One region of the Salinicoccus sp. RF5 genome, then DNA from elsewhere that is predicted to be linked to it. Evidence: predicted binding sites of a transcription regulator. Region 1 holds the regulator's gene; the other holds the start of a gene.
What was found. Region 1 encodes CtsR, which represses protease genes until heat stress. Its sites were predicted from a motif close to ATGGTCAATAAAGGTCAAACA; they were not measured.
Positions count from the first base shown of each region.

Region 2: a site for CtsR is predicted at 10,719-10,739, ahead of LLU09_RS06825 (ATP-dependent Clp protease ATP-binding subunit). Genes of this name have one in related genera too.

Region 1 is NZ_JAJGRC010000002.1:47,573-63,423, reverse strand. It holds gene radA (DNA repair protein RadA) at 1-1,133, opposite strand, end outside; gene LLU09_RS07305 (ATP-dependent Clp protease ATP-binding subunit) at 1,277-3,715, opposite strand; gene LLU09_RS07300 (protein arginine kinase) at 3,717-4,781, opposite strand; gene LLU09_RS07295 (UvrB/UvrC motif-containing protein) at 4,735-5,253, opposite strand; gene LLU09_RS07290 (CtsR family transcriptional regulator) at 5,258-5,725, opposite strand; gene LLU09_RS07285 (NupC/NupG family nucleoside CNT transporter) at 5,932-7,143, shown strand; gene LLU09_RS07280 (metallophosphoesterase) at 7,276-8,091, shown strand; gene LLU09_RS07275 (hypothetical protein) at 8,188-8,571, opposite strand; gene LLU09_RS07270 (YerC/YecD family TrpR-related protein) at 8,942-9,229, opposite strand; gene LLU09_RS07265 (ATP phosphoribosyltransferase regulatory subunit) at 9,390-10,193, shown strand; gene hisG (ATP phosphoribosyltransferase) at 10,190-10,795, shown strand; gene hisD (histidinol dehydrogenase) at 10,792-12,024, shown strand; gene LLU09_RS07250 (pyridoxal phosphate-dependent aminotransferase) at 12,029-13,063, shown strand; gene hisB (imidazoleglycerol-phosphate dehydratase HisB) at 13,008-13,586, shown strand; gene hisH (imidazole glycerol phosphate synthase subunit HisH) at 13,583-14,158, shown strand; gene hisA (1-(5-phosphoribosyl)-5-[(5-phosphoribosylamino)methylideneamino]imidazole-4-carboxamide isomerase) at 14,159-14,860, shown strand; gene hisF (imidazole glycerol phosphate synthase subunit HisF) at 14,857-15,621, shown strand; gene hisIE (bifunctional phosphoribosyl-AMP cyclohydrolase/phosphoribosyl-ATP diphosphatase HisIE) at 15,618-15,851, shown strand, end outside.
Region 2 is NZ_JAJGRC010000001.1:1,308,877-1,324,727, reverse strand. It holds gene glmM (phosphoglucosamine mutase) at 1-225, shown strand, start outside; gene glmS (glutamine--fructose-6-phosphate transaminase (isomerizing)) at 558-2,360, shown strand; gene LLU09_RS06855 (Vga family ABC-F type ribosomal protection protein) at 2,861-4,441, shown strand; gene LLU09_RS06850 (aryl-sulfate sulfotransferase) at 4,813-6,489, shown strand; gene LLU09_RS06845 (SurA N-terminal domain-containing protein) at 6,743-7,549, shown strand; gene LLU09_RS06840 (M24 family metallopeptidase) at 7,598-8,770, opposite strand; gene LLU09_RS06835 (cystathionine gamma-synthase family protein) at 8,823-10,022, opposite strand; gene LLU09_RS06830 (iron chaperone) at 10,159-10,527, shown strand; gene LLU09_RS06825 (ATP-dependent Clp protease ATP-binding subunit) at 10,783-12,918, shown strand; gene aldA (aldehyde dehydrogenase) at 13,047-14,498, shown strand; gene LLU09_RS06815 (class I SAM-dependent methyltransferase) at 14,678-15,277, shown strand; gene LLU09_RS06810 (hypothetical protein) at 15,375-15,536, shown strand; gene LLU09_RS06805 (superoxide dismutase family protein) at 15,677-15,851, shown strand, end outside.

The sequences.
Region 1 (15,851 bases):
GCGATGCTGACGATGATGCTCAGATCAACTGCCGGTTCATCCAACCGGGCGCCCCCTGCAACTTTGATGTAGGCATCGTGCTGCTGCATGAGCAGTCCTTCACTTTTCTCGAGCACCGCCATCAGAAGTGATAGACGGTTTTGGTCGATGCCTGTGGCCATGCGACGCGGATTATGGAAGTGCGTCGGTGTGACGAGTGCCTGGACCTCAACCAGCAGCGCCCGCGTCCCTTCCATGGTCGCCACTATGGCCGATCCGGGCGTATTCTTCGAGCGTTCCTCGAGGAACACTTCCGATGGATTGAGCACTTCCTTCAGTCCTTCGCTCTTCATCTCGAACATGCCCATTTCATTCGTGGAGCCGAAGCGGTTCTTGACCGCACGGAGCATCCGGTACGTATGATGCTGGTCCCCTTCAAAATAGAGCACCGTATCCACCATATGCTCGAGCATCCTTGGCCCCGCAATCTGTCCCTCTTTGGTCACGTGGCCCACGATGAAGGTGGCGATGTTGCCGCTTTTCGCGATATTCATCAGGCTCTGTGTACACTCCCGTACCTGCGAAACACTGCCGGGGGCGCTTGTCACATCGGGATTGAACACGGTCTGGATGGAATCTATGATCAGGAAGTCCGGATCCAGCCGTTTGATCTCATCATGGATGTAGAAGAGGTTCGTTTCGCTGTAGACGTTCAGCTGGTCGCTTCCTTCGGTCAGCCGGTCCGCACGCAGTTTTATCTGTTCCAGTGATTCCTCACCCGAAACATACAGCACTTCGTGGTTCTGGGACAGGGTCAGCGCAGTCTGGAGCAGAATCGTCGACTTCCCGATTCCTGGGTCCCCTCCGATCAGTATCAGGGAACCATCGACGATGCCGCCACCGAGCACCCTGTCGAACTCGCCACTCTGGGTCAGCGTCCTCGGCGTGTTGCTCTTGTTCACGCGTTCAAGCTTCCGGCTGCGCTGGCGCCCTTCTGCTTCAGGCTTGCCGAATGTCCCTCTGCCCTTGGTCTCCTTGTGGACAAGCTTCTCCTCCATCTGGTTCCATGCACCGCAGTTTGGACATCTGCCCATCCACTTGGGCGATTCATGCCCGCACGCCATACACTCGAAAATATTTTTCGTCTTTGCCATGTCTAGAGACTCTCCTGTAATTTGATTTTATTATTAATATTGTATAACTATTACCTATGATTTTAAAGCGGAACCTCATTGAAGCCCGATGCCTCATGATGAAAAAGCCGGGATGGTTTCCCATCCCGGCGTTGCCACTCCTTCTATTCCACTGCAACTTTATCTTTCGTGCTTACATTGAATTCATCATCCTTGTAGTCGATTGTGACTACTCTGCCTTCAAGCTCCTCGCCGGAAAGCAGGGATTCACTGAGCCTGTCTTCGATATGACGCTGGATGGAGCGTGCGAGTGGACGCGCACCATATTCAGGGTCATATCCTTCCTCTGCAATCTTGTCGGTGGCCGAATCGGTGACTTCAAGATGGATATCCTGATCGCTCAAACGTTCTGTCAGCTGATTGATCATGAGCGTCACGATCTCTTTGAGGTGTTCCTTCTCCAGGCTGTGGAAGACGATGATGTCGTCCACACGGTTGATGAATTCGGGACGGAAGCTGTTCTTCAGTTCCTTCATCATCGTATTTCTGATCGTGTCGTAGTCCTGGGACTGCGCCGTCGTACCGAAGCCTGCAAACTTGTTGTCCCTGAGCTCCTGGGCACCGACGTTCGATGTCATGACGATGATCGTGTTCCTGAAGTCGACGGTACGTCCATTGGAGTCCGTCAGACGGCCGTCATCCAATACTTGCAGCAGCATGTTGAAGACATCCGGGTGGGCCTTCTCGATTTCATCGAAAAGTACGAGTGAATAAGGTTTTCTTCTCACTTTTTCCGTAAGCTGGCCCCCATCATCATAGCCGACATAGCCCGGTGGTGAACCGACGAGACGGGAGACGGAGTGCTTCTCCATGTACTCGCTCATGTCGACGCGGATCATCGCATCCTCTTCGCCGAACATCGCTTCGCTGAGTGCCCTGGCAAGTTCCGTCTTACCGACACCCGTCGGACCGAGGAAGATGAAGCTGCCGATTGGACGCTTCGGATTCTTGAGTCCGGCACGTGCCCTTCTGACCGCCTTCGAAATGGAAGCTACAGCATCCTCCTGACCGATGACGCGGTCATGCAGGATGGACTCCAGGTTCATCAGCCTCTCCGACTCGTCCTCTGCAATCTTGGAGAGCGGGATGCCTGTGATGCTGCTGATGACAAGTTCTATATCACTCTTCGTCACAGACTGTGATGCCTGTCCCTGTTCCTTCTTCCAGTTGTCTTCACGCTTCTTAAGCTCATCTTCAAGCTTTGTCTGCTGGTCCCTGTAGTTCGCCGCCGCTTCAAACTCCTGGCTCTGTACGGCTGCATCCTTTTCCTTCTTGATGGCTTCAAGCTTGCCTTCAAGATCCTTCAGGTCCGGCGGGGATGTGTAGCTTCTGAGCCTGACTTTGGATGACGCTTCATCAATCAGGTCGATCGCCTTGTCCGGCAGGAACCTGTCCTGGACATAGCGGTCACTCATGACCGCTGCCGCTTCCAGCGCCTCATCCGTGATGGTGATCCTGTGGTGTGCTTCATAACGGTCGCGGAGACCCCTCAGAATGAGTATCGCATCCTCGACATTCGGCTCATCCACCTGTACAGGCTGGAAACGGCGCTCCAGTGCCGCATCCTTTTCGATGTGCTTGCGATATTCATCAAGTGTCGTCGCCCCGATGCACTGCAGCTCGCCGCGTGCAAGTGCAGGCTTCAGGATATTGGAGGCATCGATTGCACCTTCGGCGCCGCCGGCCCCGATCAGTGTATGCAGCTCATCGATGAACAGCACGACGTTGCCGGCCTTATGGATCTCCTCCATTACCTTCTTCATGCGTTCCTCGAATTCACCACGATACTTCGTGCCTGCCACGACGGTCCCCATGTCGAGTGACATGACGCGCTTGTCCTTCAGGGTTTCCGGCACTTCGTTTTTAATGATCGCCTGTGCAAGGCCTTCGGCAATCGCCGTCTTGCCGACACCGGGTTCACCAATCAGGACCGGGTTGTTCTTCGTCCTTCTGCTCAGCACCTCGATCACACGGGTGATCTCCTTGGATCTGCCGATGACCGGGTCGAGCATTTCATCACGGGCAATCTGCGTAAGGTCGCGGGCCAGTGAATCCAGGGTTGGTGTATTGTGGTCCTTCTTCATGCCGTCCTTCTGCTGGAATGACTCAGGGTTGCCGAGCATCTTGATGACTGCGGCACGGGCCTTCGTGATGTTCAGGTCGAGGTTCGACAGCACACGTGCGGCCACGCCTTCGCTTTCCCTGATCAGGCCGAGCAGGAGATGCTCCGTGCCCACGAAGTTATGGTGGAGCTTGCGCGCTTCATCCATTGAGAGTTCAATGACCTTCTTCGCCCTCGGCGTGTAGTGGATGGAGGAAGAAGGTTCGCTGCCTTCGTTGATCAGGTTGAACACTTCCTCCTTCACTTTCTCTTCAGTGATATTGAAGGATTCGAGGACCTTCGCGGCAATACCTTCGTTTTCCTTTACGAGCCCAAGCAGCAGGTGCTCGGTTCCGATGTTCGAATGCTTGAGGTTGATTGCTTCTTCCTGTGCATAGGCCAGCACTTTTTGCGCTCTTTCAGTCAGTCTGCCAAATAACATATTATTCCCCTCCTAGTAGTTGTCTCATCAAAGCCGCACGCTCTTCTTCAACAGCATGCTCCAAGGACGTGATCTCTATATCTTTTTCATTCAGGCGCATCTTGACGAATGCTGGCTGAATAAGTTGAATCCATTTCTGGAACTGGAAACCTTCCAGTTCAATCAAGCTGAGGTCGGTGCCGAGCTTCAGATCACTCAGACACTTCGCTGCTTCTTTCAATGGCATCCTGTAGGCGTGCTTCAGGAGGCCATAGGAGCGGTAGACCGAATCCTTCACTTCGAGAAGATGTTCACTTTCAAGCCATGAGCGCATCTCCATCTCTTCTTCAACAATGCGTTCCTTCAGTTCGTCAAGGTTGTTGATGATCTCCTCTTCCGTCTGCCCGAGTGTCAGCTGGTTCGACAGCTGGTATATATGTCCGAGCGGGACGGATCCTTCTCCATATATACCTCTTAATGTGAAACCGAAACGACTCAGATTTGCAGACAGCGGCTGAATGCGGCTGCCGAAGGTGAGTGCCGGCAGATGAAGCATCACAGAGGCACGCAGCCCGGTGCCGACATTCGTCGGACAGGCGGTGAGGTAGCCATACTTTTCGTCAAATGCATAATCGACTTCCGACTCCAGCATATCATCGATCGCATCCGCTTTTCTATAAAGGTCCATCATCGGGAGGCCGACCCCCATCGCCTGGATGCGCAGGTGATCCTCTTCATTGACCATGATGGAAACGGATTCGTCCTCATTAATATAACTGAGCAGCCCCTGCTTCGTAAACAATGGGCTCACCAGATGCTTTTCGACCAGCAGCGCCTTGTCCTCGAACTGGAGGCCTGCCATCTCTACACGCCGGTAGTCTGTGAGCGTCTCCTCCAGCTTCTCGAGCACCGGCGCAATGGCCTCATTTCCCTTCATCATGTATGGGAAGGGTAGGTGACTCACGTTACGGGCAAGCCTCACCCGCGCAGACATTTCGACCGGCAGCTCCTCTGATTCCTGCATCCACGGGCTGATGTGATCATATCCCATCATCATCACCTGCCTGTTCCAGCGCCTTGATTTCATCACGCACCACCGCCGCCTCCTCGAACTCCTGCGCTTCGACGAGCTTTGCCAGTTCACCCTTCAGCTGTTCGAGCTTCTTCTTCGTCTTCAGTTGGGCACGCGCCTTCACAGGCACCTTCCCGACATGCTCCGACTGGTGGGCCTGCACCCGGCTGATGATGTCGGCTGCCTGACTGCCGAAGGTGGTATAGCAGTCGGGACATCCGAATTTCCCCATCTGTACGATGGTGTTGATGGTGGATCCACATGTCGCACACTGCTTCGGACGCCGTTTTGTCTGCTGCAGGGATGGGTGCTCGGACAGTGATTTGAGCAGCTTCTGTATATTGAAGCTGTCGTCCGGATAACTGAAGTCATTCTCGAATGAGGCATTGGCACACTGCTCGCACAGGAACTTTTCGGTCTTTTCGAAGCCATTGCCCTTTGAGATATGGATGGTTGCCTCTCTTTCGTTGCATGATTCACATTTCATCTCATCACTCCTCTGTGTAGAGAATGACATCTATCACCCTCGTCAGTATATTCGCACGGAGGCGGTCACGGTATGGCAGATCGAGCATGAGAGATTCCCTCTCCAGGACTGCATCTATGATTTTCGCTTCCTTCATTGTAATCACTTCGTTCTCCATCAGCGACTGTACGATGTGCTTTGCATTCTGCTGAGAGATGCCGTCGCCGATCAGCTGCTTCAGGCGTGCCAGATAATCGGATTTTGAGTGGGCCTCCACCTTGGTGATCCGGATGTATCCGCCGCCGCCCCTCTTACTTTCCACGGTGTAGCCATGTTCATTGGTGAAACGGGTCTTTATCACATAGTTCAGCTGCGAGGGGACACAGTCGAATTTCTCTGCGATATGCGCGCGTTTTATTTCCACAACTTCACCGCCGGATTCTTCAATCAGCTGTTTGAGGTATTGTTCGATTATATCCGACATGTTGCGCATTACATCACCCCTTTTGACCTTCTTTGACTAAATTATATCTCCTATAGTCAAATATGGCAAACGTAAAGTTTTCTGTATTTCCCCTTTATTTTTGTAAACGTTTGCATTATAATGAATCGGGATGATTTTGTCACATGATTACATATACAGACAATAACGCCATGCTATATAATGAATACAACTTAATCTTTTATGGGGTGAAATTCTTGAATATTCTTATGGGTATCATCGGGATCGCATTCACTTTCTTCCTCGCATGGCTTGTGAGCAGCAACCGCAAACTTGCCTTCAAAAAATGGAAGAACATTCTGATCCTTCTCGGTCTACAACTGCTTTTTGCTTTCATACTTCTTTCCACAGGCGCCGGCCAGGCCGTCATCGAATTCCTGGCAGCCGGATTCAACACGCTGCTCGGCTTTGCCGCTGAAGGTGTCGGGTTCGTCATGGGCGACCTGACGACACTCGGAGACGGTTCTCCGGCAGATGTCTTCTTCTTCAATGTACTGCTGCCGATCATCGTCATTTCGGCACTAATCGGTATCCTGCAGTTCACCAAACTGCTGCCGCTGATCATCCGCGGACTCGGCTTCCTGCTGACCAAAGTCACAGGCATGGGCTATCTTGAGTCCTACAACGGTGCGGCATCCATGATCCTCGGCCAGTCGGAGGTCTTCATTTCACTGAAGAACCAGCTGCCACATCTGCCGAAGCACCGGCTCTATACGCTTTCCGCACAGGCGATGAGTTCCGTATCCCTGTCCATCGTCGGTGCCTACATGACAATGCTCGAACCGCAGTATGTCGTTACGGCGATCGTACTCAACCTGTTCGGTACATATGTCATCGTCCACATCATCAATCCGTATGAAGTGACGGATGCTGAAGATGCAGCCGATGTCGATGACAATCCGGATGCAGGAAAATCATTCTTCCAGATACTCGGGGACTACATCATGGATGGTGCAAAAGTCGCCATGACCGTTGCAGCGATGCTGATCGGTTATATCGCGCTCATCGCCATCCTGAACGAAGCATTCCTGCTCATTCCTGGAATGGAGATCACATTCCAGGATGTCCTCGGCTACATCTTCATGCCGATCGCATTCCTCATCGGGATCCCTTGGGCTGAAGCCCAGCAGGCAGGCAGCCTGATGGCGACGAAGCTGATTACGAATGAATTCGTCGCCATGCTCGACTATACGGGAATGGCGGACGAATTCAGCCGCAAATCCCAGGCGATGATTTCCGTATTCCTGGTATCATTCGCCAACTTCTCAAGCATCGGCATCATCGCAGGTTCCGTCAAAGGCCTGCATGACGACAGCGGCAACAAGGTGGCCCACTTCGGCCTGAAGCTCGTATACGGTGCTTCCCTGGTCAGTGTGCTCACTGCAGCAGTCGTCGGATTCTTCGCTTAAAATTGATACTGTATATGTAGAAAGACAGGCCTTCCGGCCTGTCTTTTTTGTATGCTCGGGGACGGTTTGATTGACTTCATCCCGGGGTGTACATGATACTTCTTGATAAATCGACCATACGGAGAGATCAATATGAGAATAGGCATCATTTCCGACCTACATGTCGACCGCCGGCATGCACGCTACTCGATAAACGACTTTGAACAGATACTTGCCGATGAGATCCATAGAAGAAAAATCGAACTGCTCCTCATCGCCGGAGACATCTCCAGCGACTATCGCATCACAACCAACTTCATCCATTCGCTCATGGCCCGGACGGGAATCGACATCCGCTTCGTTCCAGGCAACCACGACTACTGGCAGCCGGAATCCGGAGGAGCATCAAGTGCCGATATATACAGGTTCTACAGGGAACATCCGGAGAGTATGATCAGCGCCCCGCTCATACTGGATAATGACTGGGCCATCGTCGGCCACAGCGGCTGGTATGACTACTCCTATGCCGATCCCCGCTTCAGCAGGGAGAAGATTGCGACCGGTAAGTTCTATGGCGGCACATGGCAGGATAAGGTACGGACAAGCTGGCCGATGGACGACCCTGCATTGTCGAAGACCTTTGCTGATGCTGTTCGGCAGGATCTTGAAGAGGTCGGGGACCGCAACATCATCATGATGACCCACGTGGTGACGCACCGCAGTTTCGCCGTGCCGACACCGCATCGGCTGTTCGATTTCTACAATGCCTTCATCGGCACATCCGATTTCGACACCTTCTACAAGGAGTTCCCGATCCACTACAGTATCATGGGGCATGTCCACTTCCGCCACCAGTTTGAAGAAAATGGCATCCAATTTATATGTCCCTGCCTCGGCTACTCGCGCGAGTGGCGCACGGATGACCTTGCTGTGGAAATAAAGAATACGCTTCAAATAATTGACGTTTAGTATCATAATGTTTAATCATTTGAGTAGTATAGGATAACTAAACCCCCGATTTTGAACGGCTATTCAAAATCGGGGGTATATTCTTTGCTATTCAATTCATCTATTTTTGGCAATCAATTGAAGAACGAAATAATATACTACTGTGAAAATGGCAACTGTAACGATAATGGGTATTACATTATTGATTCCAAAAGTCATACCTATAGTATCTGAGGACGTGGGTGCGCTATTGAAGAATACAGCGCCAAAATATGCTGTCCGATACCCAAGTTCTGCACTTGAAAACAGCAATATCAAGAAGCTGACTGTTAAAATAATCAAAGTCGTCACAATCGAAGCAGCTGCACTATTAATAATCCGTACTACGATTTTCATATCTAACTCCTTCTTTAGATTTACTAACCCTTGGATACTGAAATAAACAACAAAAAATAGAATATAAGAAGCAATATCAGATGAAAACAGGATAGCTACTATCATAAGCATAATGAAGGCCATTCACTTTAAGCATGGATTACTCCTTTGGAAAGCAGATTCTTTTTCATGCACACTTTCTCCTCCCTTAATACGAAAGCCAACAATAAAACTAAATTATCGCATAGATTTTTCTCTGTTTAGGCAGTACGGATAATACATCTAAAAGATTACAAATTCATATTATGAAATCCAACACCTTAAAGGAAATTGTCATATTTTTTGCAGATATGAATAGTACTGATTGTCACAAGGTTACTTCGAGGAAACTATCATTCCTATTAGATATGATATGGCTTGCAGCAGTAGTGGTATATGTAAAATTAATAATTATGCCTACTTAAAATAAAAATGACCTTAACCAAGTTAAGGTCATTCATTCCATCCTGTCGATGATCATATGGTAGCCCTCACTGCCGTAGTCCAGGCAGCGCTTCACCCGGGACACCGTGGCGCTCGAGGCCCCTGTTTCGTTCTGTACCTTCGAGTACGTGTGCCCCTCCTTTATCATCTTCGCCACCTGGAAACGCTGCTTCAGCGACACCAGTTCATTTGTGGTGCAGAGGTCATCGAAAAAGTGATGGCATTCCTCAACTGTTTCAAGCTTCAATATACCTTCGAACAGATCATCAAGCTCCTTGCCTCTCAACCTATCTATTTGCATATGTTTCCCCCCATTAATACGGTTATCATATCAAATCACTTTAGCGTTTTAAAGTGTTAAACAAAATTGTCGGAAATCTCTTGTCATCGCCGATTTATTTTGTTATTATCAGATTTATTGATTATTCTTTATCACGCTAAAGTATTAAAGGAGATATGGTATGAAAAACGATTTGATCATCCGACGCCTGAAATTTGCACAGGATTATACACAACTGCTTGCCGATGAAAACTATCAGCTGGTCGACATGAATATGGTGGAGCCCTTCAATATCGACGACAAGCGCCACCATTCCTCGACCATCATCTTCGAGCGCAACGAACAGCTCTTCTCCATCCGCAGCGACTGGACGCGCTCCCTGCTCAACTACAGTGAGGACTATCACCTCAGCCAGCGCTTCTTCGGGTACTTCGGCCCCGTGGTGAGGAACTACAAGACTTTCCATCAGGCAGGCGTCGAACTCTACCGTCCCACTGATGAGGAGATACTCGGGAGCATCGACATGCACCTGTCGTTCGTCACAGAAGGGTATGGCGAGAAGTTCCATTCGATCGTGGTCAACGATGATACGCTGCTCGACCTCTACATCGACAAGTATGACCTCGATTCGGGCATACGCAACCTGGTCCATGAAAAGAACCTGTCCGAACTCAGAAAACAGCTCGGCCAGACCCACCCGCTCTATATCCTGCTTTCGGCGAAGGTGAGCGATCAGATGGATCTTGTGAATGCCGAGTTCGGCGACAGTGACATCATGCGCTTCATCGACAGGCTGAAACAGGCGCTTGAAGGCTACGGCATGAAATTCATACTCGACCTGTCATTCCGATCTCCCCAGTCGTACTACAACGGCTTCTATTTCCAGGCCTTCCTGGACCACGACTATCCGCTCCTGAGCGGCGGGGAATACAACAGCAGCGCTTTTGGCATTGCGGTAAACCTATCTAACGGAGGATTGCTATGATTACAGTCGCACTTACGAAAGGCCGGCTTTTCAAGGACTTTCTCAAATATATGAACGAAAACGACCTGAACAACTACATCCGTGCCCTGGATGGCGAAACACGCTCGCTCTACACCGTCGTCGACAATGTCAAATTCATCTTCGCCAAAGGGCCGGATGTGCCGACCTATGTCGAAAGCGGCGTAGCGGACCTCGGCATCGTCGGCTCCGACATCATCACCGAAGACGCATTCAACATACTGAATGTCTCCCAACTGCCGTTCGGCGACTGTCACTTCTCCGTGGCCGCCCTGCCCGACCAGGAGGAATTCAGGGTCATCGCGACGAAGTACACCAACATCGCCCATGAGTATTTCAAGAATAAACGGCAGGATGTCTCATTGATCCACCTGAACGGTTCGGTGGAGCTTGCACCGCTGCTCGGACTCTCGGACGGCATCGTCGATATCGTCCAGACGGGCGGCACGCTCAGGGACAATGGACTCGTCGAGCACGAGAAGATCATGGACATCCATGCACGGCTCATTGCGAACAAGCGGACCTTCTATACAAAAGAGGACGAAATCTATGACTTCATCAAGGAAATCGGGGTGATCGAATGAATGTCCAGGAATTCACGGAAATATTCGACCAGAAGCGTGCCGGCGCGGGGTTCGACGGCTATAAGGATGTGATGGACATCATCGAATGCGTCCGCACGGAAGGGGACGCCGCCCTCCGTGACTATACGGAGCAGTTCGACGGCAGGAAGCCGGCATCCTTCAAAGTGCCTAAATCGGCGCTCAAGGCGAGCTATGATGCCATATCCGATGAGGAGAAGACGGCGCTTGAGACGATCCGCACACGCATCGAGCGATATCAGGAGAGCATCAAGTATGAAGACAGGGATGATGGGGAATTCCAGTACGTCTACCACCCGATCGAGAAGATTGGCGTCTATGTACCGGGCGGTACGGCGCTCTATCCGTCAAGCGTACTGATGACCGTCGTGCCTGCACTCGCTGCAGGCGTTAGGGAAATCCATGTCACCACCCCGACATTCGATGAGAACAACATCACATTCGCCGCCCTCTACATATGCGGCGTGGAGGATGTCTACACCGTCGGCGGCGCCCAGGCCATCGCCGCGCTTGCCTACGGCACGGAGTCCATTCCGAAGGTCGACAAGATCGTCGGCCCCGGCAACTACTATGTCGCCTTGGCCAAGCGCCTCCTCTTCGGCGAAGTCGGCATCGACATGATTGCAGGACCGAGTGAAATACTCATCTATGTGGACCAGGACGTCCATGTCGATGCGATCGTCTATGACCTGTTCGCCCAGGCCGAGCATGACCGGAATGCACGGACATTCCTGCTCAGTGAGGACGAAGCAGTCATATCGGAAATCGAAGACCGCCTCGAGGAGCTGATCGATGCACAGCCGCGCAGCGAAATCATCCGTGCATCCATCAGGGACAACCATTATGCAGTCGTGGATTCCCGAGAGGCACTGCTCGATATGGTGAATCATATTGCTCCAGAGCACGTATCCATCCAGCACCGCGATGCCGACATGATCATCCGCAACATCAGGTATGCCGGTGCCGTATTCAACGGCTACTACTCCCCGGAAGCCATCGGGGACTACGCTGCAGGCCCTTCCCATGTACTGCCGACCGACCGGACGGGCAGATTCAGCCATGGGCTCAACGTGAACGACTTCATGACGAGCCATGCGGTCATCTCCCTCGGGCAGGAGACCTATACCGAAATCGCCGGACCGGCGAAGACCGTCGCGAAACGCGAACAGCTGGACGCCCACTACCAATCCCTACGGATCCGAACGGAGTGATGAAATGATCCACATGGACCGCAATACAAGCCCAATCTCCCCGCTCAGTGATGCGGCGATCGCAGAAGTCGTCAAAGAAACGCACATCCATGAGTACCCGAGCAATGAAATCACACGCTTCAAACAGCTCTATGCCGACTACTACGGCATAGACAGCAGTACAGTCGAAGTCGCCAACGGCTCGGATGAATGGATCCAGAAGGCCATCATGACGCTCGGACAGAACGGCGTCATGACACTCGCCCCGGATTTCGTGATGTACCATGAATATGCCCAGCAGGTGGATGTACCTGTATATACCGTCCCCTGCAACGAAGATTTCCAGTTCGACTTTAATCAGGTCATCCGGTCTGTCGAAGAGAAGAAACCGTCCCTCTTCCTCATATCGGTGCCCCATAACCCGACAGGCCAGATGTTCGCCGACAGCGAACTGAAGGCGCTCGCCGATGCCATGAAGGGCGTCGGCGGCTACCTCGTCCTTGATGAGGCATACTTTGAATTCGCACACGCCTACAAGCGGCCGGAAGGAAGCCACGTGCTCATCATCCGGACGCTGAGCAAGATGTTCGGCATCGCCGGACTCAGGGTCGGCATCTCCATCGCAGAAGGCGAGACATTCCGGAAGATCACCCGGCTCAACCACCCCTACCCCGTCAATTCATTGTCGTTGAATCTGGCGAGCAGGATATTCGGGGATGGGGCGGCCCTCGATGCATTCGTGCGCTACCAGCTTGACTCGAAAGCGCGTCTTGTCGAGGCATTCAGCCAGGTATCTGGTAAAATAAACATCATCGAATCACATACGAACTTCATCTTCACATACGGCAGGCATGCACGTTCACTCGGTACATACCTTCTACAGAATGGCTATCAGCCAAGGATGTATGATGCCGCACCGCTCGGGGATGTCGTCAGATACTCGGTGATCCGGCCGGAGGACTACGACGAGCTCAACCAATTAATCAAAGAATGGAGCAATCAATATGATCAAGAAGGAAAGAGCAACAAAGGAGACGAAGATTTCCATATCACTCGATGACGAAAAATCATTCAGGGACTCCTCCATTTCGACGGGAGTGGGCTTCTTCGACCATATGCTCACACTGTTCAGCTTCCACTCGGGCCTCTATCTCGAAGTGGAAGCGGATGGCGACCTTGAGGTCGATGCCCACCATACTGTAGAGGATGTCGGCATCATACTGGGTCAGATGCTGCGTGAACTCTACGTGCAAAAAGAATCCTACCAGCGCTACGGCACGACATACATCCCGATGGACGAATCCCTTGCGCGTGTAGTGCTCGACCTCTCCGGCCGGCCTCACCTGAACTTCCAGGCGGCATTCTCGAAGGAGACCGTCGGCACGTTCGACACTGAACTCGTCATGGAGTTCTTCAATGCGGTCAGCATGAACAGCCGCATGACGCTCCATATCGACCTGCTGAAGGGCGGCAACACTCATCATGAAATCGAAGCGGTCTTCAAGGCGTTCGCCCGGAGCCTGAAGGCGGCCCTCGCTCCGAGTGACGCCGGCATCCCCTCTTCAAAGGGTGTCATCGAATGATCGGCATCATCGACTATTCGCTCGGCAATATACAGAACATAAAGAATGCGCTCGAGAAGCTTGGATATGAGTATATCCTTTCAAGCAAGTACGAAGACCTGGCGGAATGTGAAGCCATCCTGCTGCCGGGCGTCGGACACTTCGGCAATGCAATGGAGACCATCACCCGCCTCGGCATCAGGGAGGATCTGCTGAAGCTGGCGGAGACGAAGCGGTTCATCGGAATCTGCCTCGGCATGCAGCTGCTGTTCGAAGAGAGCGAGGAAGGCAATGCACAAGGGCTTGGACTGCTTGCAGGCAGAATCGCCAGGATGGAGACGCCCCACCCCGTGCCGCACCTCGGCTGGAACACGCTTGAGAGCACCTCCCCGGCACTTGACGGTAAGGATGTGTATTTCGTACACAGTTTCATGGCGACCGAAACGGACAGTACGATCGCTACGGCAGAATACGGCGTGACGGTGCCCGCCGTCGTAGGAAAAGGCAATATCATCGGCATCCAGTTCCATCCGGAAAAATCCGGTGACATCGGAGTGGAAATGCTGAAGCAGGCCATAGAAGGAGGCATATAGATGAACATCATTCCAGCAATAGACATCATAGAAGGCCAGAACGTCCGTCTGACACAGGGGGACTATGGCAAGAAGACGGCCATGAAGCGCACACCTGAAGAAGCCATCGCCTTCTACAGCAGCTTCGAACAGGTCGCACGCATCCATATCGTCGACTTGATGGGTGCGCTCAAACAGGGCGCCCAGGAGACGACGGTCATCCAGAAACTGAAGGAAAAGACCGACCTGCCCCTCCAGATCGGCGGTGGGCTCAGGGAAACTGAAACGATTGAACAGTATGACGCCATCGGCATCGACTATTTCATCCTGGGTACACGGGCGATCATGGATCTCGACTGGCTTGAAACCGTCGTCAGCCGATTCCCCGGCCGCATCTTCGTCGGTGTGGACGCGAGAGAAAACGACATCTACGTCAACGGCTGGACGGAGAACAGCGGCATCACGATCGATGACTACCTGAAGAAGATCGAACTCCTTGATATCGCCGGCATCATCTATACCGACATCAACAAGGATGGCATGAACCAGGGGCCGAACTTCGAAAACACCCAGCGCATCAATGGACTGACCCGCCATGCGGTCATCGCAAGCGGCGGTGTCAGGAGCAAAGATGACCTGGACAGACTCGAAACGATGGGCATCACACAGGCCATCGTCGGCAAGGCGAGCCACAGTGATGAATTCTGGAGGGATATAAGATGATCAAAAAACGCATCATTCCATGTCTTGATGTCAAGGAGGGCCGCGTGGTCAAAGGCGTCAATTTCGTCGGACTCCGTGATGTCGGAGATCCGGTCGAGCTCGCTGCACGCTACAATCAGGAAGGGGCCGACGAACTCGTCTTCCTGGACATTTCAAAGACGCAGGATGGCCATGACCTGATGATCGACGTCATCCGCGAGACCGCCAAGACCCTGTTCATACCATTGACCATTGGCGGCGGCATCTCCTCCGTAGAGGACATCCGCCAGCTGCTCAATGCCGGTGCGGATAAGGTCAGCATCAACTCTGCAGCCATCAGGAATCCGGAACTGATCAGGGAAGCGAGCGAAGTCTTCGGCAGCCAGTGCATCTGTGTCGCGGTCGATGTGAAGTACGACGCGGATGAACAGGACTACTTCATCCATACGCACGGCGGCTCCAAGAAGACTGATGTACGCGCCTTCGACTGGATCGTGCAGTGCGAGGCACTGGGCGCCGGGGAACTGCTCATCACGAGCATGGACCATGACGGTGTCAAACAGGGATTCGACATTCGATTCCTGAAGCAGGCCAACGAAATGGTGAATATCCCCATCATCGCAAGCGGCGGCGCAGGCAGCCCAGAGCATTTCACCGAACTGTTCCATCAGACGGACGTCTCTGCCGGACTGGCCGCCTCCATCTTCCATAACAGGGAAGTGGAGATCAAAGACCTGAAAGAAACGTTGCAGAATGCAGAAATAGAGGTGAGGACAACATGAAACCGGATTTCGAAAAAGGCGGCGGACTCCTGTCCGTCATTCTCCAGGACGACAGGACTGGGCAGGTCCTGATGAACGGCTTCATGAACGAGGAAGCCTATCAGAAGACTACGGAAGAGGAAGTCGTATGGTTCTACTCCCGTTCGAAGGGACGCCTCTGGAAAAAGGGGGAATCGAGCGGCAATATCCAGGTCGTCAAAAGCATGGCACTGGACTGCGATTCGGATGCC
Region 2 (15,851 bases), on a different contig from region 1:
AATATACGTGTTACAGATAAATATAACGTGGCGAATAACGCACTGGTGGCCGAAAAGATCGAAGCAGTCGAAAAAGAGATGGACGGCAACGGACGCGTCCTCGTCAGAGCGTCAGGCACGGAACCGCTTGTCCGCGTAATGGTGGAAGCGGAGACGGAAGAACTGGCAAGACAATACAGCAATGACATCGCTGAAGTGGTCCAGGCAGAAATGGGTCTCGACTAATGATGACAAAAACCTCCAACCTCCGGGTTGGAGGTTTTTTCTTCCAAAATATATGATAAATGCATGATTCTATTGAAGTATGGACTGGTATCCCTTACAATGTGGATGGTGAAGAATAAGGAGGGTAGGGTATAGGTATACTATAAATCGGAATAGCGCCTGGGCAAGCATCGGCTTGCTGACGAGGAGGACAGTGATCGATCATCGGCGGATACTGTCCCGGATACTGAAGTATTCGTAAGGCCAGCTGTTAAAGCCGTCGGGTGACCGACGGGACAGAGCACTGGCAAAAGATAACTAAATATAATAAGAGAGAGAAAGGGCGTTTTTTAATGTGTGGAATCGTTGGATATATTGGAAATAAAGATGTGAAGGAAATATTGCTGTACGGGCTTGAGAAGATGGAGTACCGTGGCTACGACTCTGCAGGCATCGGGGTCAGGGACGATAATGAAGTGAAAGTCTTCAAGGAAAAGGGAAGGATCAAAGATCTCAGAGAGAAAGTCGATGGCGACTTTGATGCTACAGTGGGCATCGGCCATACAAGATGGGCGACACACGGTGTGCCGAACGTCAAGAATGCACACCCGCACCAGAGTGCTGACGGACGTTTCACGCTTGTCCATAATGGCGTCATCGAAAACTATGAACAGGTCAGACAGGAGCATATCCCTGATGTGGAGCTTGTTTCAAGTACTGATACTGAAATCATAGTTGAAATCATGTCCAAGTTCGCACAGGAAGGACTCTCTACAGAGGAGGCATTCACTAAGACACTGGATATCCTCCATGGTTCATATGCAATCGGGCTGCTGGATGAGGAAGAGCCGGATGTCATCTATGCTGCAAAGAACAAATCCCCACTGCTGCTCGGCAGAGGCGATGGCTTCAATGTCATCACTTCCGATGCCATGGCGATGCTGCAGCAGACGAATGAATTCGTCGAACTGATGGACGGCGAAGTTGTACTGCTCAAGAGAGATGAAATCATCATCAAGGATAAGACCGGCAAAGAAGTGGATCGGGAATCCTATATTGCAGAAATCGATGAAAGTGATACCGAGAAGGGCACATATGACCACTACATGCTCAAGGAGATCAACGATCAGCCGGCTGCAATGCGCAAGATCATCCAGGAGTATCAGGATGAAGACGAGAACCTCAAGATTGATCCCGAAATCATCAACCAGCTGAAAGACTCCGACCGCATCTATGTCATCGCTGCCGGAACCAGCTATCATGCAGGTCTGATCGGCAAGGAATTCTTTGAGAAATGGGCAGGCGTGCCGACGGAAGTACATGTCGCTTCGGAATTCGTATATAATACGCCAATGCTGTCGGAGAAACCGCTCTTCATCTTCATCTCACAATCCGGTGAGACTGCAGACAGCCGTGCCGTACTGGTTGAAATCAAGAAGCTTGGCCACAAATCCCTGACAGTGACGAACGTACCGGGCTCCACGCTTTCAAGGGAAGCAGACCAGACACTCACCCTGCATGCGGGACCTGAGATTGCCGTCGCTTCAACGAAGGCCTATACCGCTCAGATTGCCGTCCTCTCCATCCTGGCCCAGGTAGCGGCAAGAGAGCTTGGCAAGGGTACGGAAATCAACCTGATGCAGGAGCTTGCCAAAGTCACGACGGCCATCACAGCCATCATTGACGATGCGCCCGCGATTGAGCAGATCGTCAACGAGTACCTTGAGACGACGCGCAATGCATTCTTCATCGGAAGGACGATGGACTACTATGTCGGACTCGAAGGCGCCCTCAAGCTCAAGGAAATCTCCTATATCCAGGCAGAAGGATTCGCCGGCGGGGAGCTCAAGCACGGTACGATTGCACTGATTGAAGAGAACACCCCGGTCTTTGCACTCGCTACACAGGAGAAGGTGAACCTGAACATCCGCGGCAATGCGCAGGAAGTAGAAGCACGCGGCGCCAAAGTATGCCTGGTGTCCATGGAAGGATTGGACCAGGAAGGCGACACATACGTCATCCCGCGCGTCCATGAGATGCTTACACCACTCGTATCCGTAGTCGTGTACCAGTTCATCGCCTACTATGCAGCACTGCACCGCGGCAACGATGTAGACAAGCCGCGCAACCTGGCGAAATCTGTAACGGTTGAATAGTATAAAGTAAGGAAAATAACTTCCTGTAGATTTAAAATAAAGTTCGCCCGTTTAAAAAATTAAATGTTTATGAAAACTTATACCGTTTCCCCCCCTTTGGATATGATTGTCTGAAGGGGGTTTTTATGTCTAAAAGGAAAAGAACATCCAATTTATCTAGAACCGGTTGTGTTTTTAAAAGACGGAGTATGGATTGAGGGGACCTTTCTATTTAGGTGAATTTATGATAAAATACAAAGTGTACTATTGTTTGAAAGGGTGAACCAAGGGAACATGCGCAACTAATCCTATTTATAAGCAAAACTAATTCAAGAAACGGTGTATTGTATGAGAAGCAGAAATGCTTGCTTATTTATCATGCCTGATTTTCTTGTTTCGGAATAGGATTAGATAATGGAACTGATTTCAACTAAGGGATACCCTTGGCTTTATTTGTTGTCTCCTATTCTGAAAAAATCAGAAGGGGCTTTTTTTGTGTCCGGAAATGGAGATGTAAATATATGTTTATTAAAGAAATCAAACAACTAAAATTTGGAATCCGGGATCGAACGCTCTTTGAAATCCCTCTATTACAAGTGCAAGCAAAAGAACGTATTGGACTTGTTGGAAAGAATGGGACGGGTAAAACGAGTCTCCTTGAAATAATCGCAGGGAAAAAACGAATAGAACAAGGAATGGTTAACGGTGAGGCTACCATCACGCTTCTCCCACAGCTGAAACAGACAAATACAGTTCAAAGTGGTGGAGAAATAACACAAAGCTATATAGATACTGCACTTGCAGAGAAGGCGGATTTATTACTTGCAGATGAGCCTACTACAAATCTGGATACAGAGAAAATAGAAAAGCTTGAAAAAGCACTCCACCGATTCCAAGGAGCAATCATCACCGTTTCCCATGATCGTGCTTTCTTAGATGCGATTTGTGACACCATTTGGGAAATTGATGATGGAAGACTAAATGTCTATAAAGGGAATTATTCCGATTATGTTGCCCAAAAAGACTTGAAAATTAGACAGCAAGAAGCGGCTTATGAAAACTATATGCAGAAAAAACAGCAACTAGAGCAAGCTCTTGCTAAAAAAGAGAGAAAAGCAAATCGTGCCACTAAAAAACCAAAAAATATAAGTACTTCTGAAGCAAAAATTACTGGTGCTAAACCTTACTTTGCGAAAAAGCAAAAAAAGTTACAACAGACAGCCAAATCCATTGAAACAAGGATTGATAAGCTAGAAAAAGTGGAAAAGGTTCGTGAATATCCTAAAATAAAAATGGATATATCAAGCTCTGAAGCCCTCTATGGAAGGTTTATTATACGCGGAGAACATATTGGTGGAAAAGTTGGCCAACGTACACTTTGGGAGCCTGCAGATTTTTATATAAAAGGTGGAGACAAAGTTGCTTTAATTGGTAATAGTGGTACGGGGAAAACAACGCTAATCAAATATATTTTGAAAGAAGAAACTGGTATTACTGTCTCTCCTGCTGTTAAACTCGGCTATTTCAGTCAGAATTTAGATGTTTTGGATAAACAGAAATCGATTTTAGATAATGTGATGTCTACTTCGATTCAAGATGAGACAACAGTAAGGACAGTGCTTGCGAGATTACATTTCTTTCGTGATGACGTGTATAAGACTGTCAATGTATTAAGTGGTGGGGAGCGAGTGAAAGTTGCTTTTGCAAAAATTTTTGTTAGCGACAATAATATGCTTATACTCGATGAACCAACAAATTTTCTAGATATTGAAGCAGTTGAAGCATTAGAAGAACTATTAATCGATTATGAAGGCACACTCCTTTTCGTATCTCATGACCGTGTATTTGTTAATAATATCGCCAATCGGATATTTTCTATAGAAGATGAGGAATTGAATATTTTTGATGGCACTTATGAACACTATAAAAATTTTTCACCAAACCCCGCAGCTGATACAAATAAACAAGAACTGCTTGTAATCGAAAATAAAATTACTGAAGTTCTTGGAAAATTAAGTTTGGAATCAACTGAAGAACTCGATCAGGAATTTCAGGAGCTATTGCAGTTGAAAAATAAATTACTTTCGGATAAAGGGAAGTGAAACTTCTGCCTTTGAGAATGCCTGGACAATGATCATATTGGATATTATTAAGCTATCAGGTTTGTGGAAGAACACATTAGAAAGTGATCAATCTTTTTTAAAATGAATTTTGATGTTTACGGTAACGCACGAATTTATGAGTGACTTTTAATCAAACTTTATTTTAAAGCTACACCTCCAACAGGCTAGGCCGTTGGAGGTCATTTTAGTCCTTAAAAATAATTTTGAAATATCAACCAAACAAAGAACCTCTTGCTTCAAGGATAGAATAGATGTGTATAGCAATGGACGTTTAGGGGTATTCGTCTATTGTTAAGCCCATTACGACAGTTACATATGATATCTATGTCTGGATCGAAGGGGTTATGGATATGAAGAAAACAAATATCGCAATTGTTGTCATTATTACTGTCTTTGCAGCTTCGGTGGGACTCATAACTTTGTGGAATGGCAATCCGGAGACAGAAGAAGTACGGGAGGGACCGAATACAGCAGAAGGGGTGGACTACAACTATCCGCCGGAAAGGGCGGAAGAGCTGCTCCGGGAACAGGAGAGACTGGAAGCGGACATTTTGACGGAAAGCAGTGGGGGTACACTGGAAGATCCATATGTGAACCTCGATCCTTATGGTCGAAGTCCACTATCTGCGCTGGTGGTCTTTGATACGGAAGCGCGCGCCCAAGTCTCCTTCACCGTACAGGGAAAGGACAGTGAAATGGATATTTCGAATACAATCGAGGGATTCCGTACACATCATGAGCTTCCCATCGTGGGTCTGTATCCCAGTTATACGAACACGGTGGAAATCAGGGTGGGAACGGAATCCGGGGAAACCATGACCAATACAGTGACAATAGTAACAGGACGTCTGCCGTCTGACATACCCGCAATTGAGATCAAAGAAGCCAAGCCTGAAAAGATGCAGCTCGCTGAAAATGAATTGACTTTCTATGTGCCGAGTACAAGGCACGCATTCGCATTTGATACTAATGGAGACGTACGGTGGTATGGAGCGGGCTTCAACAGCCATATCCTGCAGGAATTGGATAACGGGAACCTGCTCTATTTGAGCAAAGATGACAACAGTGGAAGTACGTATAACCGTCTGTATGAAATAGATTACATCGGCAAGCTGCATAATGCTTTCGATATCAGTGAGGAAGCAGCTGAGCAGGAGACCGAGGACCTGGAATCGACTTTGATTCACCATGACGTTCCAGAACTTCCGAATGGAAACCTGCTGATGACCGTTAACGATGGGGGCGGCGAATACATGGAGGACATGATGATCGAGGTGGACAGGAAGACGGGGAAAGTGCTGAAAGTCCTCGAATTGAAGGATCTGTTTCCAAAAGAAGTGTATGAAGAATACGAAGTCAGGGATGACTATGGTCTGAGGGACTGGTTCCACCAGAATTCTGTTGTATATGATGAAAATGACGACAGCATCATCATCTCGGGGAGACATCAGGATACCGTGATGAAGGTTGACTATGAGACGGAAGAGACCATCTGGATCTTGGCTCATCCCGAAGGATGGAATGAAGAAATGATGGATTATCTTGTAGAAGGGAAAGGTGATGATTTCAAATATCCTGCGGCCCAGCATGATGCGACAATACTGCCCGATTTCGATGATAATCCTGCAACGATAGATGTATTGCTGTTTGATAATAATACTGTAGTGACTCGAGGGGATAAAGACTCGGCTGGGAAATACAGTGCTGCAACCCACTATCGGATCAATGAAGAGACATTGGATGCGGAAATCGTATGGACCTACGGGCAGGAGCTCGGGGCAGATTATTTCACAAGGATCATAAGCAGTGCAAGATATCTGGAGAACAGTGGCAACATACTGATTGACTTCGGTTATGCCGATGAAGGGAAAAGAAGTTCATTTGTCGAAGTGACCCATGACGCGCAGTCGGAAAGGGTGTTTGAAGCCGAAATGACAGAATTTCGGACAGGCGCCTGGGCCTACCGGGGTGTAAGGTATCAGATATATAATGACCTATGGGAAGAGCGGTTCACTCTGGATAAGTAGAAGGGCGGTCAAGTATTGGAAGGACTGAAGTGAATGTGGAATGGCGGGTTTGAAGATATGACGGCCTCTTGGGCCCATTCCAATAATGAGAGGCCTATACTAAATAGTATGGCAACGATTACCTTGTGAAGTCAGTCAATTTATAGTCACATTTTAAGATGAATCTGATAGGTTTTACCCCTTATAAATTTACATTTGATAGGGATGTGATAAAATAACGGACAATATGTATTAGAAGGAGAAATGATATTTAATGAAGAAATTATTATTCAGCCTATCCCTCGGCACATCCATAGCTGTTCTGGCAGCATGTGGTGGCGGAGATGAATCTGCAGAAAATACAAATGAAGAAGCGGAAACACAGGAGGAAGCTTCAGCAGAAAATGGTGATGGGGCGGCCTCAGAAAGCAATGGAGAGGCAACCGGGGAAGGAGCAGAACACCCTGAAATGCCGGAACCGGATCTTGAGGGCATACCGGATGTCGTCGCTGAAGTGAACGGTGAGGAAATCACGAAGGAAGAATTCGAGCAGACATACACCAATCAATTCCAGTCGGCAGCGATGCAGCAGCAGATGACCGGTGAAGAAATCGACCAGGATCAGATGAAAAAAGACATTCTTGATGGCATGATCAGTCAGAGGCTCTTCATCCAGGAAGTGGACAATCGTGATATGAATGCCTCTGAAGAGGAAGTCGATGAAATTGTAGGACAGCTGGTCGAACAGAATGGATTCGAATCTGAAGATGAGCTCTTTGCTGCCTTTGAAGAGCAGAGCATGGCAAAAGAAGAAGTGATGTCCCAGATTGAAACGGAAAGTAAAATCCAAAAGATGATCGAGGAAGAGGTTGGTGAAGTCGACCCTACAGAGGAAGAACTTCAGGCAATGTATGATCAGATGACAGCGCAGCAGGAAGAAGCGGCTGAAGGGGAAGTCCCTTCCTTTGAAGAGATCAAGCCGCAGCTTGAAGACCAGGTGAAGATGGAGAAGGAAACAATGGCTGCACAGAACCTTGCTTCAGAGCTTCGTGAAGATGCAGATGTGACGGTTCATCTATAATCAGACAAAATGAGAAACAGCCTCCAGTTCAAACTGGAAGCTGTTTTTTTATTCCGCCGTCTTTTCGAAAAGTTTCCGGTCGAAGGAGGCGAAAGTCTCTGCCCCATCTTCTGTGATGTGGACCGATTCGGTGATGGAAACACCGAAGTTGTCGAACCATAGGCCGGGCATGAGGTGGAAGGTCATGTTCGGCTGAAGCATGGTGTGGTCTCCCGCCCTGAAGCTGATGGTATGCTCCCCCCAGTCGGGTGGGTAGCTGAGTCCGATGGAGTATCCGATACGGGCGTTCTTTACATATCCGTGCTTGCCGATGGTGCGGGTCCACACCTCATTCACCTCTTCGGCTGTGGTGCCGGGAGTCATGTGATAGAGCGTTTCATTGATGCCTTCATTTATTACATCTGCCACCTCCTGCACGTGCCCAGGGGCTTTACCGAGGATCATGGTGCGGGCTAGTGGCGTATGATACCGTTTATAGCATCCGGCAATTTCTAGTGTCAGTATATCCCCCTCGATATATCTTCTGTCCGACCATGTAATGTGGGGACTGGCGGTCATCTTTCCGGCAGGTAACATAGGGACCATGGAAGTATAGTCGCCGCCGAAATCATCGCTGCCATAGATCTGGGCATGTGTAATGGCCGCTGCCACTTCATTTTCCCGGACACCGATATTGACGGTGTCGTATGCGGCCTGCATGGCCTTTTCCACTATCTGTGCAGCATTCTTCATGTAGCTGATTTCCGTATCGCTTTTAAGGACCCTGACCCAGCTCACGAGGTTGCCGGTATCCTTCAGTTCGGCATTGGGCAGACCGATCTGCAGACGTTCATGGCACATTGCCGTGTAGTAGAAGGAGTCCATTTCGACACCGATCTTCTTATCATCCTGGCTGCATTCGACCAGTACGTCAGCCACGTAATCCATGGGATGCCTGATGGTCGACTGCACATAATTGTCTGGATAGAAGCGGATGCTGGATTCCTTCATCCATGTAGTCATCATTGCTCCGCTGGCATCCATCTGCCTGCCGATCCATATGGGTTCATCCATATCGATGAAGACGAGGACGACCTGATTTACATAGAAGCTCCATGCATCGTATCCCGTCAGATAGTACATGTTTGAGGGATTGGATATGATCAGGCCCTCAACCCCATACTGCAGCATCTTCTGTTTCGTATTGTTCATTCTGATATCATATTCCTCTTTGGAGAACATGGGCCTCTCCCCTTTGTCTGTGGATTATTGCTCAAAGGCAGGATGTGGAGGGTCAGGATTGGGCGTTGGACACGTTGAGTGCCTGCAGCGCATTTTCAAGGTCCTGCTTCAAGTCGTCGAATGATTCTATGCCTGCAGAATAACGGATGAGGCCCTCAGCGATTCCGAGTTCCGCCCGTTCTTCCGGAGTGGATTCCACATGGCTGGTCGTCCTGGCCGGTCCGACTGTTGTTTCGACGGCGCCCAGGTTGGCTGCCCTGTTTGCGAATTCAAGCCGTGGCAGCACTTCTTTGACGGCATCCATCCCGCCATGCAGGGAGAAACTGAACATGCTGCCGAATCCTTTCATCTGTTTTTTTGCGATATCATGGTTCGGATGGTCCTCAAGTCCCGGATAGAATACTTCAGCCACAGCAGGATGGCCGGACAGGTACTCTGCAAGCCTGCCGGCGTTTTCGGTCTGCTTCCAGACCCTGAGGTCCAACGTCTTCATCCCTCTGATCATCAGATAGGCGGCATTGGGGTCCATCGTGGCACCATTGATTTCACGATAGTGGAAGACCTGCTCGACAAGGTCCTTTCTTCCGCACAGCACCCCGCCGAGTGCATCTGCATGTCCGCCCAGAAACTTCGTGGCACTGTGGATGACAAGGTCGGCCCCAAGTGACAGCGGGTTCTGCAGAATAGAGGTGGCGAATGTATTGTCCACGACAAGTAGGGCATCCTGTTCCCTGGCAAGTTCTGCGATCCTTTCGATATCAGTGATCTTTACAGTGGGGTTGGTCGGTGTTTCAAGATGGATCAATCGGCATCCTTTTCTGATTTCATTTTCCATCGCTTCATGGTTGCCTGTCTCACACAGTTCAATTTCAATATCGAGCTTCGGCAGAAACTCCGTGAATATCTTGTTTGTTCCACCGTATGTGTCCTTGATGCTGACGACACGGTCCCCTGGACGGAGGAAAGTGTGTAGGGTGTTGCTGATCGCAGCCATCCCGGTGGAAAAGCTTGTAGCCGCTTCAGCACCTTCCATCTGCTTGATCTTGTCTTCGAATGAAGCGACGGTCGGATTCGTATTTCTTCCGTAAATATGGCCATCTTCTTCACCGATGGCCACCTGATACCAATGGTCGAGGTCGTCGTAGTTGTAGGCGACGCTGTTTACGACCGGCACCTGGCTGGCGCCATGTACCCGGTACGCCTTCTCCCCTGCCCAAACTGCTTCCGTTGCATGATCTACATTTCTCTTCATTTCAACACACCCCTTTAATATAATGGAAACGCTTACATAAATATACGTTTAGTGTACTATAACATTAAAGGGGTATATTTATAAATGAAAATGAACTAATTTAATGAAGAAAATTTTAAAAGCAGGGGGAACGAGAATGTCAGTATTTGAAGAATTCATCAGTGGAATCGATGACAGTGATCATAGGGAGAGGATGGAAGAGGTGTTGTCTTGGGTGCATGACGAATATCCAAATATGGAGAGGGTTGTGAAGTGGAACCAGCCGATGTTCACAGATCATGGTACATATATCATTGGCTTCAGTGTGGCCAAGAAGCACATGTCGGTTGCGCCCGAGAACAAAGCAATCGAGGAATTCGGAAGTGCCCTCGAAGAAGTCGGCTATGTCCATACGCGTCAAATATTCCGTATACCATGGGATAGGGAAGTGGACTATGCGCTCCTGAAGAAAATCATCGAGTTTAACATTGAAGCTAAGGCTGGGGTGGAAACATTCTGGCGATGAGCAGAAAGGGACTGTATGCAGTCCTATTTTTTTGGTATAGCGGATAAAATGCTTGAAAGTCAAACATGGTCAATGTATAATATAGTTAAGGTCAAAGTTGGTCAGTAATTCATTATTTTATGACTTCGACTTTAAATATACCAATGAGCAGTATTGTTGAATCAATGTCCCACAGGTTTTATAATGCTTATATAGTCAAATAAAGTCAAAAATCACTGAGACGTATATATATTAAAATGAAGGAGGAATCTATTCATGAAATGTCAAAATTGTGGTATTAATGATGCGAATGTCAACTTGGCAATGAACATCAATAACCAAAAGGCACAAGTCCACTTATGCAATGAATGTTTCCGTGAAATCAGAGGCCAGATGATGGGCGGCGGTGATTTCTTTTCGGGGTCTCCTTTCGAAAATTCAGGTTCCAATGATAAGCAGTTCCAAGGAAATGGCAGCGGCCAGGCCGGAACAAGAACAAGACAGAAACAGGCTGCCGGAGGCGATGGGCTGCTGGATCAGCTTGGCAAGAACGTTTCCGATGAAGCGCGGGCAGGCAACATAGACCCGATCATCGGACGTGACACGGAAATCAAGCGTGTCATCGAAACGCTGAACAGAAGGAATAAGAACAATCCGGTACTGATCGGTGAGCCGGGTGTCGGTAAGACCGCTATTGCTGAAGGTCTGGCACTCAAGATCACCGAAGGGGCAGTTCCTGCGAAACTCACCGATAAAGAGATCTATGTGCTTGATGTGGCATCACTCGTAGCGAACACAGGCATTCGCGGTCAATTTGAAGAGCGCATGAAGCAGCTGATTGCTGAGCTTCAGGAACGTAAGGATGTCATCCTGTTCATCGATGAGATCCACCAGATCGTCGGTGCAGGGACAGCGGAAAGTTCACAGATGGATGCAGGCAACATCTTGAAGCCGGCACTGGCACGTGGTGAAGTCCAGATCATCGGTGCGACGACACTTAAGGAGTATCGCCAGATTGAAAAGGATGCGGCCCTTGAACGCCGTCTGCAGCCGATTCTCGTAAAAGAGCCGACACTGGACGAAGCGGAGCAGATTCTTCAGGGGATTAAGGACCGCTACGAAAAATTCCACGAAGTACGCTACTCCGACGATGCCATCCACGCATTCGTTACACTGAGTGACCGCTATATCCAGGATCGTTTCCTGCCGGATAAGGCAATCGACCTTATGGATGAAGTCGGCTCACGCCTCAACCTCTCGAATGCGGAAAGCGATTCGAACTCCATCCAGCAGCGTCTGAATGAAATCGCCCGGGAAAAAGAGGAGGCAGCTGAGCGTGAAGAGTATGAAAGAGCTGCAAACCTCAAGTATCAGGAAATACAGCTTGAAAAGCAGCTTGAGAAGGCCAAGGATAAGGAACAGGTGCTCGATGTCGAAGTTTCAGACATCCAATTGATCGTCGAAGAGAAGACGGGTATTCCTGTAACGAAGCTTCAGGCCGATGAACAGAAGAAGATGCGCGATCTTGAAGGTGAACTTGCCAAGAAGGTCATCGGCCAGGAGGAGGCGGTCGGCAAGGTGGCCAAAGCTGTGCGCCGCAGCCGTGCCGGGCTGAAGTCCAAGCATCGTCCAATCGGGTCATTCCTATTTGTCGGACCGACGGGGGTCGGTAAGACGGAATTGACAAAGGCACTGGCTGAAGAGCTTTTCGGCTCCCGTGAATCAATGATCAGGCTCGACATGAGTGAGTACATGGAGAAGCACACCGTGTCCAAGATCATCGGTTCGCCACCGGGATATGTCGGACACGAAGAAGCGGGACAACTGACGGAGAAGGTCCGCCGGAACCCTTACAGCATCATTCTGCTGGATGAGATAGAAAAAGCCCATCCGGATGTACAGAACATGTTCCTGCAGATCATGGAAGATGGTCATCTGACAGATTCCCATGGCCGTACGGTCAGTTTTAAGGATACCGTCATCATCATGACGAGCAACGCGGGAACTGGTGTGAATACAGCAAGCGTCGGCTTCAACCCGGACAAGCATGAATCCGTATCGACGCTGGACAACTTGAGCGACTACTTCAAGCCTGAATTCCTGAACCGCTTCGATTCGATCATCAACTTCAATGCATTGACTGAAGATAACCTGATTGAAATCGTCGACCTGATGCTTGCAGAACTTCAGGAGACTGTCGAGGAGAACGACATCAGCATCACAATCACTGATGAAGCCAAGCGTGAACTTGCACGGCTCGGTTATGACAAACGGTTCGGTGCAAGGCCGCTCCGCAGGGTCATCCAGGATAAGATAGAAGATCAGCTGACCGATCTCATCCTGGAGGAAGAGACTGTAGATGATGTAAGAGTACAGTTGGAAGACGAAGAGATTGCAGTTGTGAAAGGCTAGTTTCGCACTTGTATATAAATGGAGGCTGCCGTCCCGAAAGGGATGGCAGCCTTTTATGTTCTCTAGTGTTGTTTCATATTTGCAGCATACGGGAAGAGTGTTCCGACAATACTCTAGGAGGAGATACTGTGAAGGACCATCAGATATATATAAATGGCGAATATACATCCTCGACCGGAGACGAATGGATCGACATCATCAACCCGGCGACCGAGGAAGTGATATCCAGGACACCTAAAGGCACATCAGAAGATGTGGACAGGGCAGTGGAAGCCGCTTCCAAGGCCCAGCCTGCATGGGAGCAGGTGCCGAACATCGAGCGGGGCAGGATTGTACGCAGGATGGGTGAGAAGATCGCCGAAAGAAGAGAGACTTTCATCGATCTGCTCCAGGAAGAGCAGGGGAAGGATTACGAGTTGGCAAGCGGTGAAGTGGATCTGGCGATAGACTATTTCGAATACATGTCCGAATGGGCGAGAAGAATCGAAGGCGATATCGTCCCAAGTGACAGGTCCAATGAGAACATCCTTGTCTACAAGAAGCCGATCGGCGTAGTGGCCGGCATCATTCCGTGGAACTTCCCGGTCTTCATCCTGGCACGGAAAGTGGCCACTGCACTGATGACGGGCTGTACCGTTGTAATAAAGCCGAGTCAGCATACACCGAACACGACGATGGAATTCACCAGAATCGTAGATGAGATGTCAGAGGTCCCTGCAGGCATATATAATGTCGTAACGGGTGCAGGCTCTGAAATCGGCAATGCCCTGGCTTCACACAAGGATGTGCACATGGTGACGATGACAGGCAGCATCACTGCTGGTACAAAAGTGATGGAGGCAGCGGCGCAGAACATTACAAAAGTGAATCTCGAGCTCGGTGGCAAGGCGCCCGCCATAGTGACTGAAAATGCAGACCTCGATCTTGCGGCAGAAGAGATCACGACTTCAAGGCTTGCCAATAATGGGCAGGCCTGCACAAATGCGGAGCGCGTCTATGTCCATGAGAGTGTTGCTGAGGAACTGACCCGTAAGCTCAAGGAGAAGTTTGAAGTGAAGACATTCGGAGATCCACGCAAAGACAAGGAAGCGGATCTCGGCCCCCTAGTCAATCAGGACCGTCTTGAGACAGTGGATGAGATGGTGCAGAATGCAGTTTCATCTGGTGCAAAAGTGGTTACGGGTGGAGAAGCCGCAGATGTCGACGCAGGATTCTTCTATAAACCGACAATCCTCACAGATGTTACCCATGAGTCCGACATCATGACGGATGAAATATTCGGGCCGGTGCTGCCGATATCAACGTTCAGCACATTGGATGAAGCCATTGAAAAAGCCAATGATACCGTATACGGCCTTTCATCTTCAGTTTACACGGAGGACCTGAACGAAGCGATGCGTGTCATCAATGAGATGAAGTTCGGTGAAACTTACGTCAACCGTGAAAACTTCGAGGCTGTTCAGGGGTATCATGCAGGAATGCGCCAATCTGGCCTTGGCGGCACAGACGGCAAATATGGCGTAGAGGATTTCCTTGTGACCCAGGTGGTCTATATGCAGTATAAGGAAAACAAAAAATAGAAGAATGATCGATAGATGCAGAGCCCTCCGGTTCTGCATCTTTTCAATACATAAAGCCCATCTTTCAATGCCGCAGTCCAAGATAATCCACTCATCTCCATGATGGTGTTATAATACACTTAAAGAGGCTTTACATAATTGCAGTCCTTCAAAAATCCCAATTGATGAGGAGGGGAGTCATGAGAAACCAGGCAATGGTCAAGAAGTTCGATCGGCAGTCAAAAACGTATGACAAGCGGAGGGGCAACGATCCTACCGATAAATACCGGGCGCGCATCATTCCGGAAGCCGAAGGCAAGGTTTTGGAGGTGGGTATTGGTGCCGGAGGGAATTTTCCGTACTACGAAGCTGATATTGAGCTGACAGGTGTCGACTTCAGTCCCAAAATGATTAATGCGGCTCAGGAGGCTGCTTCAGCCTATCCCTTTGAAGCGACACTGTACGAGGCGGATATAGCAGAGCTGGAGTTTGATGAAAACAGTTTTGACACCATCGTCTCCACGCTCTCATTCTGTACCTATGAGCACCCTGATGATGTACTTGCGAATTTTGCAAAATGGTGCAGGCCGGAAGGAACGATATTGATGATGGAACATGGCGAAAGTACAAACCGCCTGCTTGCAGGGGCACTGAATATAGTGAATCCGGTTTCGATGAAGGTGCTCGGATGCCATCAGAACAGGAATATCTCAGAAATTGTAAGGCATTCCGATTTGAAGATCGTGAAGGAGGAGAGGCATCTGGTCGGCTGCCTTCATATGCTGTGGGTGAAACCTTGAATATTGGTTGAATAAGGGCAGAGGGACATCTTCTGCTCTGTTTGAATGTATGAACTTCAGGGAAAGGAGCAAATAGCAGAAAGGGAGAGGAATCCAAATGAAACGTTTTAGACTTTTGATCACAGCAGCTATGCTCAGTACATTGATGGCAGCATGTGGAATGAACAATGATTCGAATGAGTTCGATCAGCAGCAGACGATAAATGATACGATGAACCAGCAGAGCCAGGACGGATCTGATGGAAACAGCCAGGAGTAACATCTACATAATTGCTATATTTGAAAAGTGGTCGGATATGACCGCTTTTTTGAATACATCCAATGGACAGGCTGGGGGATATGTTTAGTTCCATAATACATGGGAATCGAATATGTAAATCAGTACGAAAGGGGTATGTCATGAAAATCTGGAAACTTTTGTTTTTGGCACTGGTACTTGGAATCGTGCTGGCAGCCTGTGGCGGTAATGAAGAACCGGAAGAGGAAGATGAGGAAAGAGTCGATGAAACGATTGATGAAGAAAGGGAGGATGTGGCCGAGGAAACGAACGCAGGCAGTGAAGAAGAAGTTGGCC